Regions from separate parts of the Enterobacter sp. UPMP2052 genome, predicted to be linked through region 4. Evidence: predicted binding sites of a transcription regulator. Region 4 holds the regulator's gene; each other region holds the start of a gene.
What was found. The regulator sigma-54, encoded in region 4, starts transcription at its own class of promoters, with help from an activator protein. The targets are predictions, from matches to a motif close to GTTGGCACANNTTTCGCTNT.

Region 1 (4,158 bases), on a different contig from region 4:
CTGCTGCAGGAAGAATGTGCTCATCATTGCGCGCTCGTGTAATAGGCCAGCGCAGCTGGCGCAGCCTGATGTGTCGTTGGCGCCAGCAGGCAGGCCCGCTGGCGTTGAGCGTGACTCCGTCCCGTTACTGAACTTCCTTATATTTTCCTTTGTCATCCCACTGATAAACCACGTAGTCAGAGACCTTCAGGTCGCCTTTGCTATCCCAGGCTTTTTTGCCCATCACCGTCTCCACGGCGTTGGCTTTCAGCCATTCGCTGGCTTTGGCGGAATCGGTCCCTTTTGTGGCGTTGAATGCGGCGGCAATGGCCTGAATGGAGGCATAGGCGTAGAGGGTATAGCCTTCGGGTTCAAACTTACCGGCGCGGAATTTGTCGATAACGGCTTTGCCGTCCGGGATGAGGCGGGGGTCTTTACCAAAGGTCATGTAGATGCCGTTGGTGTACTTCGCTCCTCCGGCCGCCGTAACCATCTCTTCGTTGACGATGCAGTCCCCGGAGAAGAAACTGGCCTGTACGCCTTGCTCACGCATCTGGCGCACCAGCGGACCGGCTTCAGGATGGCATCCGCCGAAGAACACCACGTCCGGTTTTTGCGCACCGATCTTGGTCACCAGCGCGTTAAAGTCTTTTTCGCCGCGCGACAGCCCTTCATACATCACGTCCTTAACGCCGCGTTTTGCCAGCGCCGCTTTGGTCGCATCCGCCAGCCCCTGGCCGTAGGTATCTTTATCGTGGATGATGACCACGCGTTTCGCTTTCAGCTTGTCGATAATGAAATCGCTGGCGACCTGGCCCTGCTGGTCATCGCGCCCGCACATGCGGAACATATCGCTCATGCCGCGTTCAGTAATCAGCGGGTTGGTCGAGCCGGGGGTGATAGAAAGAATGCCCGCGTCACTGTATACCTCTGAGGCGGGCATGGTTGACGAGGAGCAGAAGTGCCCGACAACGGCGTTGACTTTATCCTGGTCAACCAGGCGGTTGGCGACGGCGACTGCCTGTTTTGGCTCGCATGCATCATCGCCCTGAACCAGTTTAATTTTCTCACCGTTGATGCCACCGGCGGCGTTAATATCTTCCGCGGCCTGCGTCGCACCGTGCCAGTATTGATCGCCATAGGTTGCGTTTGGCCCGGTGAACGGGCCAGCAACCCCAATCACGACATCGGCCTGTGCGGAAAATGCCGTCACCAGACAGCCGGCCAGCACGAGAGAAAGGGGACTTCTGATAAATTTCAGCGACATTATGATGTTCCTTAGCATAGAGGTTTTTGCATCAGGTATTAACCCGAACGCCTGATGACGTCGTTAATCCAAAAACAAAAGCAAGAACAAAACGCACGAAATCCAGGCAACACAGCGCGTAATACGGCGAGGTTTCGTTGTGCCAGTTAGCACGCAGAACATTAAGCAAAAACGTTGCCAGAATGGTTAGTCCCTTGACCGGGTTGTGACATGTTGAGTATAGAGTGCCGTTTTATCCCGCCTTGCGGGATGAGGTGAAATTACAGCGGAGATCACATCTCGTTAACACTAAAGCCCATAAGTTGTGCAAGCGTCACGATTTGCACGTTTTTGCAGCAATAAAGGCCTAAACTTCATATAGGCACGGGCGGCGATATGTGTCAGGATCTTTTCCTTTTTTGATCAGGAGTGTCAGCGATGACTGAAGGCCCATTAAATGAAAGCGAAATGACATGGCTTGAAGAGACCTTAATGTCTTACGGCCATGACGATGCGTCGGTCATTGACGTGTCTGAACTGGACGGTATGCTTACCGCCGTGCTTTCCGGCCCCGTTGTACCTGAACCCGACACCTGGCTGGTGGCGGTATGGGGCGGCGAGAAGTACATTCCGCGCTGGAAAAACGATCGCGAAATGAACCGGTTCATCGATCTCTGCTTTAAGCATATGAACGACATTGCCGAGCGCCTGAGCGAGTACCCGGATCAGTTTGAGCCAATGTTTGGCTTTAACGACGTGGACGGGCAGAGCTTCACCGTGGTTGAAGAGTGGTGTTATGGCTATATGCGCGGTGTGGCCTTAACCGACTGGTCGGCGTTACCTGAAGAGCTAAAAGCCGATCTGGACGTTATCGCACTGCACGGAACGGAAGAGAACAGCGAGAAGCTGGATGAACTGACCGAAGAGGCGTATTTCGCCAGCATCGAGCGCATTCAGCCTGCGGCGCTGCGCTTGTACAACTACTGGATGGCGAACCCGCAAGAGCCGGAGGCGAAAAAGCCGATCGTCAACGGCACCAAAGTCGGACGTAACGATCCTTGTCCTTGCGGAAGCGGGAAGAAGTTTAAAAGCTGCTGTCTGCATTAATCAAAAAAGGGGCTCACATTGAGCCCCTTTCGTTATCCAACTTCCGGAAGTAGCCCTGCAACGATCAGGAACTGCACCAGAATAATCGTTACGCCACAGGCAAACACCAGACACAGCAGCGGTTTACCGCCCGCCACGCGGTAGCCCTGTTGAGGATGCTGCTCCCGGCTTTTCCAGGCGAGTAGCGACGGCAGCAGCAGGGCCAGGACGGATAACGCGACGCCTGCATACCCCAGCGCCATAACAAACCCGCGCGGGTAGAACAGCGCGAAGGCCAGCGGTGGCAGGAAGGTGATCGCCCCCGTCTGCAAACGTCCGGCAACGCTATTTCGGCGCTGGAACAGATCCGCCAGATAATCGAACAGGCCGAGGGCGACGCCGAGGAATGAGGTCGCCAGCGCCAGGTCGGCGAAAAGATGCACCGCCAGCTCGACGTGTGAAGAGGTCACGACGTTACGCAGAGCCACCAGCAACCCGTTCAGCCCGGCGTGTTCGGCCATCATGCCCATAAAGGTTGAGGAATCGATGCTCCCCAGCGTCACCAGCTGCCAGAAAATGTAGGCGATCAGCGGTATGGCACTGCCGATAATAAACACGCGGCGCAGCTTACGGATATCGCCCTGCATATAGCTAACAATGCTGGGCACGCTGCCGTGGAAGCCGAACGAGGTGAAAATGACCGGGATGGCGGACAAGGCCAGCCCTTTTTCAAGAGGTAACGTCAGCAGGTTAACCTTGTGGATATGCGGTGCCAGCAGCACCAGCATGGCAATCAGAAAGAGAATTTTGGCGCTGAACAGAAAGCGATTGAACAGATCGACCAGCGATGTCCCCACGCACACCACGCCGCCGCCGATAAGGGTAAAGAAGATCACACCGGTTGCGGGTGAAATGTTGAAACCGAACGCGTCGTTAATGCTGGAGGCAATCAGCTCTCCGGCCCCGCTGATGTAGGCGGCGGTCAGGGCATACATCAGGAACATCATGCTAACGCCTGCGATCCACTGACCGTATCGCCCAAGGTAGCGGGCAGCCAGCGAACCCAGACCCGTGTCGGCAGGCACATGCTGATAAACCTCCAGCAGCAGCAGAGCGGTATAGCACATCAGCGCCCAAAGCCCGACCAACAGCAGTAGCGTCACGCTGAATCCCACACCGGCCGCCGCCAGCGGCATCGCCAACATTCCTGCGCCAATTGTGGTTCCGGCGACGATAAAAATACTTCCCAGGGTTCTGTTCTTCACACTTTCCTCTACAGCCATTCGATATCGCGACCCAATCTGCGGCGCAGAGTAAGGGAAAAGCGCTGGCTCGTCAAATCCACGTTACAAGGTGTGTAAAGCATTAATTACAGTGTGAGGCGTTAAGCGAAACCTGAGCCAGCGCAAGGCGCGCGTGACGTAGTAAGGGTAGTCTCGCGGTTTCTTTTGAGGAGGTTAAGATGTCAATTCACGGGCACGACGTACTCACGATGATGATTGAGTCAGGTGAGCAGTATTCTGAGAAGAGTCTGATTGAGGCTATTCATGCGCGCTTTGGTGAAGCTGCGCGTTTTCATACCTGTTCGGCATCGGATATGACGGCGTCGGAGTTAGTCGCATTTCTCGCGGCCAGGGGTAAATTTATTCCCGTTGCTGAGGGCTTCTCAACGCACGAAAGTAAAATCTGCCGCCATTAAAAAAACGGTGCTGAAGGATCAGCACCGTTTGTGGAATTAATTCTGGGTATCAAGCGTGGAAAGTTCTTTATCAATAAAGTAGAGACCTTCACCCGATTTACCGGCCAGGGATAATTTATCCAGCACCGATTTAAACAGCTTCTCTTCT
Region 2 (4,158 bases), on a different contig from region 4:
GTGGTCCACTAAGGTGACGGCTTTACCCGCCCGGCAGAAGTCCATCGCCAGCTCGGTGCCAATCAGGCCGCCGCCAACAATCATCACGCGCTGCGCATCGCGAAGCCTCGTTTCGCTGGCCTGGTACTCCTGCTGGCTGTTCAGGGTGAGCATCAGCTCGCGGCCTTCAACCGGTGGAACAAAGGCAGAAGCACCGGTAGCAAGCACTAACTTATCGTACAGCCAGCTCTGGTCTTTCGCTTTCACGACGTGGGCGGCAGCGTCGATATCGGTTACCCAGGTGTAGGGAAACAGGCGCAGGTTAAACTGTTCCGCGAACTCCCCCGCCGACTGGCGGGTGAGGTCTTCGGCACGCTGATTCTGGCTAATGACGTGGCTTAAATCAGGCTTGTTGTACTCGTCCATGCTGTCGGCGGCGATCACCGTCAACGGTACGCTGGCATCCTGTTTACGAATGTTTTTCACCAACTGGCGGGCGGCAAAGCCCGAGCCGATGATGACGATCCCGTTGCTCATTTTGCCTCCGTAGCCAGTTCGTCAAAGACGTCTTTACCAAGGGAACATTCCGGGCAGAGGAAGTTGTCCGGTACGTCACTCCACGGCGTGCCCGGGGCGACATCCTGCAGCGGCTCGCCCAGTTCCGGGTCGTAAATCCACTGGCAGACGCTGCACTGCATGCGCGGGCCGAGATCGGCAGAAGCGGCGGCACAGCTGCTGGCGGGCTGTGGTTCGGCCGGTTTTGCTACGGCTTCAGGCAGTGGAGCGAGCGCCCACTGACGTGCGATATCGCGACCGTGCTGGCGGCAGATTTCCAGTGCGTCGATGTCCGGGCGCCATTTGGCCTTGAGGCTCATGGACATTTCAAAACCGGCATCCTGCAGACGGGTTGAGAGACGGTCAACCGCGCCGCCGCTCCAGCCGTGGGAGCCAAAGGCGCTGGCGCGTTTATTGCGGAAGCGCAGGCCGGTCATCTCTTCTACCAGACCCGCAATTTTTGGCATCATCACGTTGTTCATGGTGGAGGTGCCCACCAGCACGCCTTTGGAGCGGAAGGTATTGGTCAGAATTTCGTTTTTATCGCTGCGGGCGACGTTGAAGATTTTCACCGCCACGTTCGGGTCAACTTCGTTGATACCCTGCGCGATTGCATCCGCCATCATGCGGGTGTTGTTGGACATGGTGTCGTAGAAGATGGTGATGCGATCTTCCTGGTAATCTGCCGCCCATTTCAGATACAGCTCGACAATCTGGGTTGGATTTTCACGCCATACCACGCCGTGAGAGGTGGCAATCATATCCACCGGCAGGTTAAAGCCGAGGATCTCAGTGATTTTTGGCGTTACAAGACGGCTGAACGGCGTAAGGATGTTGGCGTAGTAGCGCTGGCACTGCTCGAACAGCTCGGTCTGATCCACTTCGTCGTTGAACAGACGCTCATCGCAGTAGTGCTGGCCGAAGGCGTCGTTACTGAACAGCACCGCGTCGCCGGTCATGTAGGTCATCATGCTGTCAGGCCAGTGCAGCATAGGCGTTTCCACGAAGATCAGCTGTTTGCCGTTACCGATATCCAGGGAGTCACCGGTTTTCACAGTGTGGAAATTCCACTCCGGATGGTGATGATGGCCGTTAATGGAGTCAATCGCGTTGGTGGTGCAGTAGATTGGCGTATTCGGGATATGGGACATCAACTCGGTCAGCGCGCCGGCGTGATCTTCTTCCGCATGGTTAATAATGATGTAGTCGATGTCATTCAGGTCGATTTCGCTGCGCAGGTTCTGCACGAACTCACGGCTGAATTTGTGATCGACGGTATCAATCAGGACGTTTTTGCCTTCACGAATGAGATAGCTGTTGTAGCTGCTGCCGCGCAGCGTTTTGTATTCAGTTCCGTGGAAATCACGAACTTCCCAGTCACGTTGGCCAACCCAATGAATGTTATTTTTAACCAGAATAGACATAGCAACCTCAGTTTAATGCGACGTTTTTAAATAAGATGGTTAAGCTATATCAAGTTGCGTGCCAACTTTTTAAGCTATTGATTGTATATGGTTTTATTTTTTATTCTCCCTAATAGGTAGTCATAATGACTATGATAAATACTGTCAATATGACAATATGTATTGTCAAAATGACAGCGAGGTCAACATGAGCTTTTCTGTAGATGTACTGGCGAAGATTGCCATTGAACTGCAAACCGGAATTGGGCATCAGGACCGTTTTCAGCGGCTGATTTCCACGCTGCGCCACGTGCTGGAGTGCGATGCATCGGCGCTGCTGCGCTACGAGGGGCGGCAGTTTATCCCCCTGGCGATCGACGGGCTTGCGCAGGACGTGCTGGGGCGTCGCTTTACCCTTGAAGGCCACCCGCGCCTGGAAACCATCGCCAGGGCGGGGGACGTGGTGCGCTTTCCGGCAGACAGCGATCTGCCCGATCCCTATGACGGGTTGATCCCCGGCCAGGAGAGCCTGAAGGTGCACGCCTGCATTGGCCTGCCGCTGTTTGCCGGGCAAAACCTCATCGGCGCGCTGACGCTTGACGGCATGTCGCCGGATCAGTTCGACACGTTCAGCGACGAGGAGCTGCGGTTGATTGCCGCGCTGGCCGCCGGCGCGCTCAACAATGCGCTGCTGATTGAGCAACTGGAGAGCCAGAACATTCTTCCCGGCAGCCCGGCAGCGTTTGAGCAGGTGGCTCACACCGAGATGATCGGCCTGTCGCCGGGCATGGCGCAGCTTAAAAAAGAGATCGACATTGTGGCGGCCTCCGATTTGAACGTGCTGATTTTTGGTGAAACCGGCACCGGGAAGGAGCTGGTGGCGAAGTCGATTCACGAGGCCTCGCCGCGTGCGGTTAACCCGCTGGTCTACCTTAACTGCGCGGCGCTGCCGGAGAGCGTGGCGGAAAGCGAGCTGTTTGGTCACGTCAAAGGGGCGTTTACCGGGGCCATCAGCAACCGCAGCGGCAAGTTTGAAATGGCGGATAACGGCACGCTGTTCCTCGACGAAATTGGTGAGCTGTCGCTGTCGCTGCAGGCGAAGCTGCTGCGCGTGCTGCAGTATGGTGATATTCAGCGCGTCGGGGACGATCGCAGCCTGCGCGTCGACGTGCGCGTGCTGGCCGCCACCAACCGCGATCTGCGTGAAGCCGTGCTGGCCGGACAGTTCCGTGCCGACCTGTTTCACCGACTGAGCGTTTTCCCGCTCTCCGTGCCGCCGCTGCGCGAGCGTGGTGAAGATGTGGTGCTGTTGGCAGGCTATTTCTGCGAGCAGTGTCGTCTGAAGATGGGGCTTTCCCGCGTGGTGTTAAGCCCGGGCGCGCGCAGCCATCTGCTGAGCTACGACTGGCCGGGAAACGTGCGCGAGCTGGAACATGCCATTCACCGTGCGGTGGTGCTGGCGCGGGCCACGCGGTCAGGGGATGAGGTGGTGATCCACGCCCGTCATTTTGCCCTGCATGATGAAGCCGTTCAGACCGTGACGCAGGTTGTCCCGGAGATTGCTACCCAGAATCTGCGTGAGGCGACGGAGGCGTTTCAGCGACAGACCATCGCCCGTGCGCTGGAGCAGAATAATCGCAGCTGGGCCGCGTGCGCGCGTGCGCTGGAGACGGACGTCGCCAACCTGCACCGGCTGGCGAAGCGTCTTGGGCTTAAATAATACCGGCCTGATAGAAATCCTGCAGGTTGATGGCCCCGCACAGTCTGCCGCTGTCATCCACCACCGGTGCGGCGGTAATTTTACGCTTCATCAGCACCTCTTTAGCCTCAATGGCGCGGCTTTCGGCGTTGAGCGTTAAGCCGCCTGTGGTCATGGCGTCTGACACCTGCGATTCCAGCTTACCGCCGCCAACCAGCCAGCGGCGCAGGTCGCCGTCGGTAAAGACGCCTTTGACGAAGCCGCCGTCATCACACACGGCAACCAGCCCCAGCCCGGTACGGCTCAGCTCCAGCATTGCGTCCATCACGCTGGTATCAAGCGTGACCTGCGGCGTGGCCTCGTCGGTGCGCATCAGGTGGTGTACTTTATTGAGCAGACGCGCGCCCAGCGCCCCCGCCGGATGCGAGCGGGCAAAATCTTCTTCGTTAAACCCGCGCGCCTGCATCACCGCCATGGCCAGCGCATCGCCCATCATCAGCGTATTGACGGTGCTGGAGGTGG
Region 3 (4,158 bases), on a different contig from region 4:
ATCGATGACATAGCTGTCGGTGGAGAACGCCAGCCTGTCGCCCTGGGCGGTAAGCGTGGAGAGCGCAATGCGCGCCTGATCCTCCTGCTCGGCCAGCCAGGGGTTGTTAAAGGCGTCCATAAACAGCTGATTGATGAGCTGCTGCATCGCCTGTCCGCCGCTGCCGTGCGCCATTTCGACGGTCTTCATGCTTCACTCTCCTGATTGCGATACTGATACCACGCGGCGCAGGCCCCTTCGGAGGAGACCATCAGCGCACCGAATGCGGTTTGCGGGTTACAGGTGCTGCCAAATAACGGGCACTGATGAGGTTTGCATTTGCCGGTGAGCACCTCGCCGCAGCGGGCGTCAGGATCGTCGCACACCTGCTGTGGCTGCGGGCGGAAATGCGCCTCGGCATCGAAGGAACGATACGGCGGCGTCAGGTGTACGCCGGATTCGGCAATCAGCCCCAGCCCGCGCCATTCGCTGTTGCCTTCCACCCTGAACACCTCGCGAATGGCCTGCTGCGCATGCACATTCCCCTCGTCCGGCACCACGCGGCGATACTGATTTTCGACGACGCTCAGAGCCGCTATTTTCTGCTCAACCAGCATGGTCACGCCTTGTAGTAGATCAAGTGGTTCGAAACCAGCTACCACTAATGGGCGATGGTACTCCCCGGCGATAAAACCATACGCCTCAGTACCGATCACCATGCTGACATGGCCCGGCGCGAGAAAAGCATCAATACCGTTGTCCGGCTCTTCAAGCAGGCTGCGAAGGGTGGGAATGAGCGTGATGTGCTGACAGAAAACGTAAAAATTGCCGATGTTGCGGGCTTTCGCCTGCTGGAGTGTGATGGCCGTTGCGGGCATAGTGGTTTCAAAACCCAGCCCAAAAAAGACCACTTTTCGCGTCGGATTGTCGGCCGCCAGCTTCAGTGCATCCATCGGTGAGTAAACGATGCGGATATCCGCGCCGCGCGCTCTGGCCTGCAGCAGCGAGCCATTTTTGCCCGGCACGCGCATCGCATCGCCGAAGGTGCAGAAGATCACCTCCGGATGGTGGGCAATCTCAAGGCAGCTGTCGATACGCCCCATCGGCAACACGCACACCGGGCAGCCGGGGCCGTGAATGAATTCGATGTTTTTCGGCAGCAGCTGGTCAAGGCCAAACTTAAAGATAGCGTGGGTGTGTCCACCGCAGACTTCCATGATGCGTAACGGTTTTTCGGCGGTGTACTCAAGCAATAATGCGCGGGATTGCAGATGGTCAATCAGCTGCATCACCTGTTCAGGGGCACGGTATTCATCAACGTAACGCATAGATTACCGTTCCTCACCGTACAGCAGTGCGCCCACATCCGGCTCCACGTCAAACATGTTTTGCAGCGCGTCGAGCGTATCCCGGGCCTCCGCTTCGTTAATCACGCTCATCGCAAAGCCAACGTGAACCAGCACCCACTGACCAAGCCGTGATGCGCCGGTGTCATCGGTGCTGCCCACCAGCGTCAGGTCGACATCGCGCAGAATACCGCACACGTCCACTTTGGCCTGATTGCCGTCAATGGCGTGAATTTGTCCGGGTACGCCTATGCACATCGTTCACGCTCCAGCCAGTTCAGCCAGTGTTCCATGCCCTCGCCGCGCGTGGCGGAGACCAGCAGGATCTCAATATCCGGATTCACTTCCCGGGCACAGGCCAGGCATTTCTCCACGTCGAAGTTGAGGTAAGGCAGTAAATCCACTTTGTTCAGCAGCATCAGCGAGGCGGCGGCAAACATATGCGGATATTTCAGCGGTTTGTCCTCCCCTTCGGTGACGGAGAGCACGGCCACCTTATGCCGCTCGCCCAGGTCGAAGCTCGCCGGGCAGACCAGGTTTCCGACGTTCTCGATAAACAGAATGCCGTTATCCGCCAGCGGCAGACGCGGCGCGGCGTCGGCAATCATCTGCGCATCAAGGTGGCAGCCTTTACCGGTATTAACCTGAATGGCGGGCGTGCCGGTTTCACGAATGCGCGCCGCGTCATTCACCGTCTGCTGATCGCCCTCTATTACCGCACAGGATACGCGCGCATTCAGGCGTTTGAGGGTTTCGGTAAGCAGCGTGGTTTTGCCGGAGCCGGGGCTGGAGACCAGATTCAGCACCAGCTGGTTACGCGCATCAAAGCGGGCGCGGTTGCGGGCTGCGAGCTGGTTATTTTTGTCGAGCACGTTGATCTCCACCTCCAGCATCTGGCGCTGGCTGATGCCCGGAGCATGGGTGCCGGCTGCGCCGTGTCCGTAGTGCAAATCGCCCTCAACGGACCGTTTCGGCGTGAAGGTGACTCCGGTGAATGCCGCCGCCGGGCGCGGCGCAGGGGAAAAGGGGGCTGAGCGAAACGCGGAGTGGGGACGGTGTTCATCCCCTTCAATATACAGGTTGCCTTCAGCGCAACCGCAGGTACTGCACATACTTTACTCCTTCTCAATTTCGAGGCGTTGGATCTGCATGCCGTCATCCGCCACGATGCGCAGCCCCGCACACTGGCAGAGCGGGCAGCGCTGAACCTTTGATGACAGCAGGGTGACGTACTGCTGGCACTGCTCGCACCAGCACTCCGCCTGCTGCTCCTCAATGTGAAGTTCGCAGCCTTCCGCCAGCGTGCCGCGACACACCAGTTCAAAGCAGAAGGTGAGGGCACTGGTTTCGACGCAGGAAAATGCGCCGACTTTCAGCCAGACGCCCGTCACGCGTTTGGCGTGGTTGTGTACTGCCTGCTGTTCGATAAGTTCCAGAGCCCGCTGGCAGAGGGTGATTTCGTGCATGACGCCTCCTCAATGAATTGACCCTGTAATGCAATAACAGTGCCAGCTTGATTTCCCTTAAGGGGTGACGATGTCAACGCTGTCGAAATGACACGTCGACACCGACGATGTGACAGGGCTGCCCAGATTAAAGCCTATGTAAATCAATACATTAAAAACTGGCATGGAATCTGCTTAATAGCCGAAATCTTCACTAACCGGATGCGTTTTATGACTATTTGGGAAATCAGCGAAAAAGCCGATTACATCGCACGGCGTCATCAGCAGCTGCAGGAGCAATGGCACCAGTACTGCAACTCTCTGATTCAGGGCATTACCCTGTCGAAAGCCCGTCTTCACCACGCCATGAGCTGTGCGGCGCAGGGGGATATGCGCTTTGTCCTCTTCGGCCATTTCACGATTTTCGTCACCCTGGCGAACACCTTTAACAGCCACACCATTGAGTATTACGTCGAAACAAAAGCGGGTGAAAAACAACGGATTGCACAGGCGCAGCTGATGTCCGACGGCATGATCGATGGTCACGTCTCCAACCGCGATCGCCAGCAGGTGCTGGAGCACTATCTGGAAAAAATCGAGCCGGTATACAACGGCCTGTACGCAGCGGTTGAACATGACCTGCCGGTCAACCTGAAACAGCTGGTGGCGGCAACGACGTCAACGCACGTTGCCTGATCCCCGAGTGTCGAGAAGTGTCGAGAAGACATCTTTTCGTCAAAAATGACCATCACCAGAGGATTGCCCGGTGAACCGTTTTGTAATTGCTGACTCGACGGTCTGTATTGGCTGTCGAACCTGTGAAGCGGCGTGTTCGGAAACGCACCGCCTGCATGGGCTGCAGTCCATGCCGCGCCTGCGCGTCATGCGTAATGAAAAAGAGTCTGCCCCGCAGCTCTGCCACCACTGTGAAGATGCCCCGTGCGCGGGCGTCTGCCCGGTCAACGCCATTACCCGCGTTGAGGGGGCCGTGCAGCTGAACGAAAGCCTGTGCGTGAGCTGCAAGCTGTGCGGCATCGCCTGCCCGTTCGGCGCGATTGAGTTTTCCGGCAGCCGCCCGCTGCATATCCCGGCGAATGCCAACTCGCCCAAAGCGCCGCCTGCGCCTCCCGCGCCGGCACGCGTAAGCACGCTGCTGGACTGGGTGCCCGGCGTGCGCGCCGTCGCGGTGAAGTGCGACCTGTGCAGCTTTGATGAGCAAGGCCCGGCCTGCGTACGCACCTGTCCGACCAACGCGCTGATTCTGGTCAACATCCGCGACATCGCCCGCACCAGCAGGCGTAAACGCGAGCTGACCATCAACACCGACGTGGGCGATCTTTCTCTGCTGCAGGCATTTAACGAGGGGGCACAATGAACGCCGTGACGAT
Region 4 (4,158 bases):
CCTCAGGGCAACAGATGTGAAGGCCATCTCCCGGTTATGCATCATCCTGATTGCCTTCTGCTTCAGTGATAATTTGATACAGCTCCTCATCACTTTGGGCTGAGCGCAGTCGACGGCAAATGGTTTTATCGGCCAGCCGCTTAGCAACCAGTGACAGCGTATGCAGATGGGTTTTCGTTTGATCGGCTGGCACCAGCAGGGCGAAGAGGAGATCGACCGGCTGATTATCAATGGCATCGAACGCGATGGGCGTTTCGAGCTGCACAAACACGCCGACGGCACGCAGGGTGTCTTCTTCCAGCTTGCCGTGCGGGATCGCGATGCCGTTGCCGATACCGGTACTGCCCATTTTTTCACGGGTCAAAATCGCTTCAAATACCAGCTGCGGCGGCAGGCCCAACTGCTTTGCGGCCAGCTCACTGATAATCTCCAGCGCACGTTTCTTGCTCTGGCAGTGAACGCCACTGCGGGTACATTCCTGGTTCAGGACATTGCTCAATTGAAGAGCGGAATCGTTGTTCATCATAATTTCACCTAAGCGCTAACTGTACAAACGGCCTGTTGTGTTTCACAACAGGCCTTCCTGCACCCGTTAACTGCCCGGACAATTAGTGTTGTTTCAGTTTATCTTTATGTTTATTGAGCTGTCGTGCAAGCTTATCAATCAAGCCGTCGATAGCCGCGTACATGTCTTGCCCTTCCGCACTCGCATGCAGTTCACCCCCGTTTACGTGCAGGGTGGCATCCGAGATATGAGTCACTTTCTCCACTTTCAACACAATATAGACCTGGTTGATCCTTTCGAAATACTGCTCTAATTTCGCGAACTTCGTGTTCAGGAAATCGCGCAGGGCCTCAGTAATTTCGACGTTTTGTCCAGTGATGTTGAGCTGCATAGTGTCTTCCTTATCGGTTGAGTCAGACCAGCTGTTTACGCTGGTTAGACGGCGGAATGGATAAAGACTCTCGGTACTTCGCAACGGTACGACGTGCCACCATAATACCCTGATCGGAGAGAAGGGTGGTCAACTTACTGTCGCTCAGTGGCTTCGCGGGGTTTTCCGCGGCGATCAACTTCTTCACCAGTGCACGGATTGCCGTTGACGAGGCTTCGCCGCCGCCTTCGGTATTCACATGGCTGGAGAAGAAATACTTAAGCTCAAAAATACCGCGCGGGCTGTGCAGATACTTCTGCGTGGTCACACGGGAAATGGTTGATTCATGCATCTCGACGGCCTGGGCGATATCCGCCAGCACCATCGGCTTCATAAATTCTTCGCCCTGCTCGAAGAACGCCTGCTGCTGTTCGACAATACAGCGGCTTACGCGCAGCAGCGTATCATTTCGGCTCTCCAGACTTTTGATCAACCATCGCGCTTCCTGAAGGTTGCTACGAATATATTGATTGTCGGAGTCGTTGCGAACGCTGGTGCACATGGAGGCGTACTGCTGGTTAATTTGCAAACGAGGGATGCTGTCTGAATTCAGTTCAACCACCCAGCGACCGTTATGCTTTCGCACCAGCACGTCAGGGATCACGTATTCTGGTTCGCTGGTCTGGATCGACTGGCCGGGACGCGGATCGAGGGACTGAATTAAATTCACCGCCTCTTTCAGCACCTCTTCTTTCAGACGCGTGACGCGCATCAGCGAACGGAAATCATGGTTGGCGAGCAGATCCAGATGATCGCTGATGATTAAGCGGGCTTCGTCGATCCACGGCGTCTCTTTGGCGAACTGCGAAAGCTGGATCAGCAGGCAGTCGCGCAGATCTTTCGCCGCCACACCGACCGGGTCGAAGCGCTGGATGCGCTTTAACACGGCTTCAATTTCTTCCAGCTCAACGTCTTCGTCGCCGATACTTTCCAGAATGTCGTCCAGCGTGACGGTCAGATAGCCTGTGTCATCCACGGCATCGACAATGGAGGTCGCAATGGCGCGATCGGTATCGGAGAACGGCGTAAGCTCCACCTGCCACATCAGGTAATCCTGCAGAGACTGGGTGGTTTCGCCCTGGTAGACCGGCAGCTCGTCGTCCTGGTAGTCTGCACGCGTTCCGGAAGGGGTACCGGCGGTGTAGAGTTCATCCCAGCTGGCATCCAGCGGAAGCTCGTCCGGCATCTCTTTTTGTTCGAGCGCCTCAACGGTGTCGAGCATTTCTGCGTCTTGCGTTTGCTGGGTGTCTACCTCGTCATGAAGATCGGTTTGCTCCAGCAACGGATTGCTGTCCAGCGCCTGCTGGAGCTCCTGCTGAAGTTCTAACGTGGACAGCTGCAGCAGACGGATCGCCTGCTGGAGCTGCGGCGTCATCGCCAGTTGCTGGCTCAGCCTTAATTGCAAACCTTGCTTCATATTCAGAGCATTTTTCTCCGGTTCGGCGCTACGTTGCCTCTACCCTATCAGAGTCTGAAGTCTTCCCCAAGGTACACGCGCTTAACATGCTCATCCTGGAGGATTTGCTGCGGCGTACCGTGGGCAATCAGATGGCCCTGGCTAACAATGTAGGCGCGTTCGCAGACGGCCAGCGTTTCACGGACGTTATGGTCAGTGATGAGTACGCCAAGCCCGCTATCGCGCAGGTGCTCAATAATGCGTTTGATATCAATAACGGAAATGGGGTCAACGCCCGCGAAAGGTTCATCAAGCAGGATGAATTTCGGGTTAGCGGCCAGCGCACGTGCAATCTCAACGCGGCGACGTTCACCGCCAGAGAGCGCCTGACCGAGGCTGTCGCGAAGATGTTCAATGTGGAACTCTTCCATCAGCTCGTTCGCACGGTCGGTGCGCTGCTCGCTGGTCAGATCGTCACGGATCTGCAGCACGGCCATCAGGTTATCGAAGACGCTTAAGCGACGGAAGATTGACGCTTCCTGCGGCAGGTAGCCGATACCACGGCGCGCACGCGCGTGCAGCGGCAGCAGGCTGATGTCTTCATCGTCGATGATAATGTTACCTGCATCGCGCGGCACAATACCGACCACCATGTAGAAGGTGGTGGTTTTACCTGCACCGTTAGGGCCAAGCAGGCCCACAATTTCGCCGGAGTTGACGGTCAGACTGACATCTTCGACGACGCGGCGGCCTTTATACGCTTTCGCGAGGTTTTTAGCAGTTAATGTTGCCATAACGAATTAGTTACTCTTCTTCTGTGCCGGGGCCTGGCCTTTGCCTTTATCCTGCAGCTGCGAAGGCACAAGCACGGTGGTGACGCGTTTCCCTTTCTCGCTGGTGGCCTGCATTTTCTGCTCTTTCACCAGGTAGGTGATCTTGTCGCCGGTAATGTTGCTGTCCAGCTGTTCCAGATAGGCGTTACCGGTCAGGATAACCAGATCCTTCGCCAGCTCGTAATGCATATGCGAGGCGCGGCCTTTTACCGGTTTGCCGTTGTCCTGCATCTGGTAGAAGGTGGCAGGGTTACCGTAACCATCAATGATCTCTTTACCCTGCTCGCCGCCAGGGCGGGTGACCACCACTTTGTCGGCGTTAATTTTAATGGTGCCCTGGGTCATGACGACGTTGCCCGTAAAGGTGACGACGTTACCCTGCATATCAAGCGACTGGGCGTCAGACTCGATATGGATCGGCTGTTCGGTATCGCCAGTCACAGCGAGCGCGGGAAGACTGGCGGCCAGCAGTGCGCTGGCGATAAGTAATTTAAGGCTGAGTTTGTTTGTTTTGAATTTCATAGGAGGTTCTAACCTTTTCAATCAGCTCGGCGTTTTTGCTGCGTAAGTTCCCGCGCATTCTCAAACCGCTGGAATTAAATGTCGTGCCGTATAATGTGACCAGATCCTGAGATGTCACGTCCTGGGTAACCAGGTTGATCTGGGCGTTATCCGTGGTGATTCTGCGCAGTTGAGCATCAGCGGTCAGGGCGATGACCTCAACATGGCCATACAGATAAAGCATACGGTCATTCGTCAGTTTTGCGCGGTCAGACTTGATTGACCACGTCGGGACTTTATCCGTATCAAAGGTGGTCATCACCGGTTTGGTAAACCACGAGACCCCATCATCTGAAAAATATTCAACGTGCTGGGCAATCAGGCGATAGTTCAGCGCACCTTCCGGGCTATATACCACGGTATCGCTGTGATCGCTTTTGTAGGTTGGATCGCTTGTGTTGACAGTATCCGGTTGCGTATCGTCACGGTCAGC

Region 1: a site for sigma-54 is predicted at 1,409-1,428, ahead of ACWKX3_RS02740 (branched-chain amino acid ABC transporter substrate-binding protein). Genes of this name have one in related genera too.
Region 2: a site for sigma-54 is predicted at 2,005-2,024, ahead of norV (anaerobic nitric oxide reductase flavorubredoxin). Genes of this name have one in related genera too.
Region 3: a site for sigma-54 is predicted at 2,819-2,838, ahead of hypA (hydrogenase maturation nickel metallochaperone HypA). Genes of this name have one in related genera too.

Annotation. Positions count from the first base shown of each region.
Region 1 covers NZ_JBSKJR010000001.1:607,233-611,390, forward strand. Annotated here, with positions in the region: gene ACWKX3_RS02735 (ABC transporter permease subunit) at 1-24, opposite strand, end outside; gene ACWKX3_RS02740 (branched-chain amino acid ABC transporter substrate-binding protein) at 125-1,246, opposite strand; gene ACWKX3_RS02745 (YecA/YgfB family protein) at 1,664-2,332, shown strand; gene tyrP (tyrosine transporter TyrP) at 2,365-3,576, opposite strand; gene ACWKX3_RS02755 (YecH family metal-binding protein) at 3,774-4,010, shown strand; gene ftnA (non-heme ferritin) at 4,047-4,158, opposite strand, start outside.
Region 2 covers NZ_JBSKJR010000009.1:65,060-69,217, forward strand. Annotated here, with positions in the region: gene norW (NADH:flavorubredoxin reductase NorW) at 1-516, opposite strand, end outside; gene norV (anaerobic nitric oxide reductase flavorubredoxin) at 513-1,958, opposite strand; gene norR (nitric oxide reductase transcriptional regulator NorR) at 2,146-3,657, shown strand; gene gutQ (arabinose-5-phosphate isomerase GutQ) at 3,650-4,158, opposite strand, start outside.
Region 3 covers NZ_JBSKJR010000009.1:45,029-49,186, forward strand. Annotated here, with positions in the region: gene hypE (hydrogenase expression/formation protein HypE) at 1-189, opposite strand, end outside; gene hypD (hydrogenase formation protein HypD) at 186-1,307, opposite strand; gene ACWKX3_RS18950 (HypC/HybG/HupF family hydrogenase formation chaperone) at 1,311-1,583, opposite strand; gene hypB (hydrogenase nickel incorporation protein HypB) at 1,574-2,437, opposite strand; gene hypA (hydrogenase maturation nickel metallochaperone HypA) at 2,441-2,791, opposite strand; gene hycA (formate hydrogenlyase regulator HycA) at 3,002-3,466, shown strand; gene ACWKX3_RS18970 (4Fe-4S dicluster domain-containing protein) at 3,537-4,145, shown strand; gene hycC (formate hydrogenlyase subunit 3) at 4,142-4,158, shown strand, end outside.
Region 4 covers NZ_JBSKJR010000006.1:102,596-106,753, reverse strand. Annotated here, with positions in the region: gene ptsN (PTS IIA-like nitrogen regulatory protein PtsN) at 35-526, opposite strand; gene hpf (ribosome hibernation promoting factor) at 609-896, opposite strand; gene rpoN (RNA polymerase factor sigma-54) at 919-2,352, opposite strand; gene lptB (LPS export ABC transporter ATP-binding protein) at 2,400-3,125, opposite strand; gene lptA (lipopolysaccharide ABC transporter substrate-binding protein LptA) at 3,132-3,686, opposite strand; gene lptC (LPS export ABC transporter periplasmic protein LptC) at 3,655-4,158, opposite strand, start outside.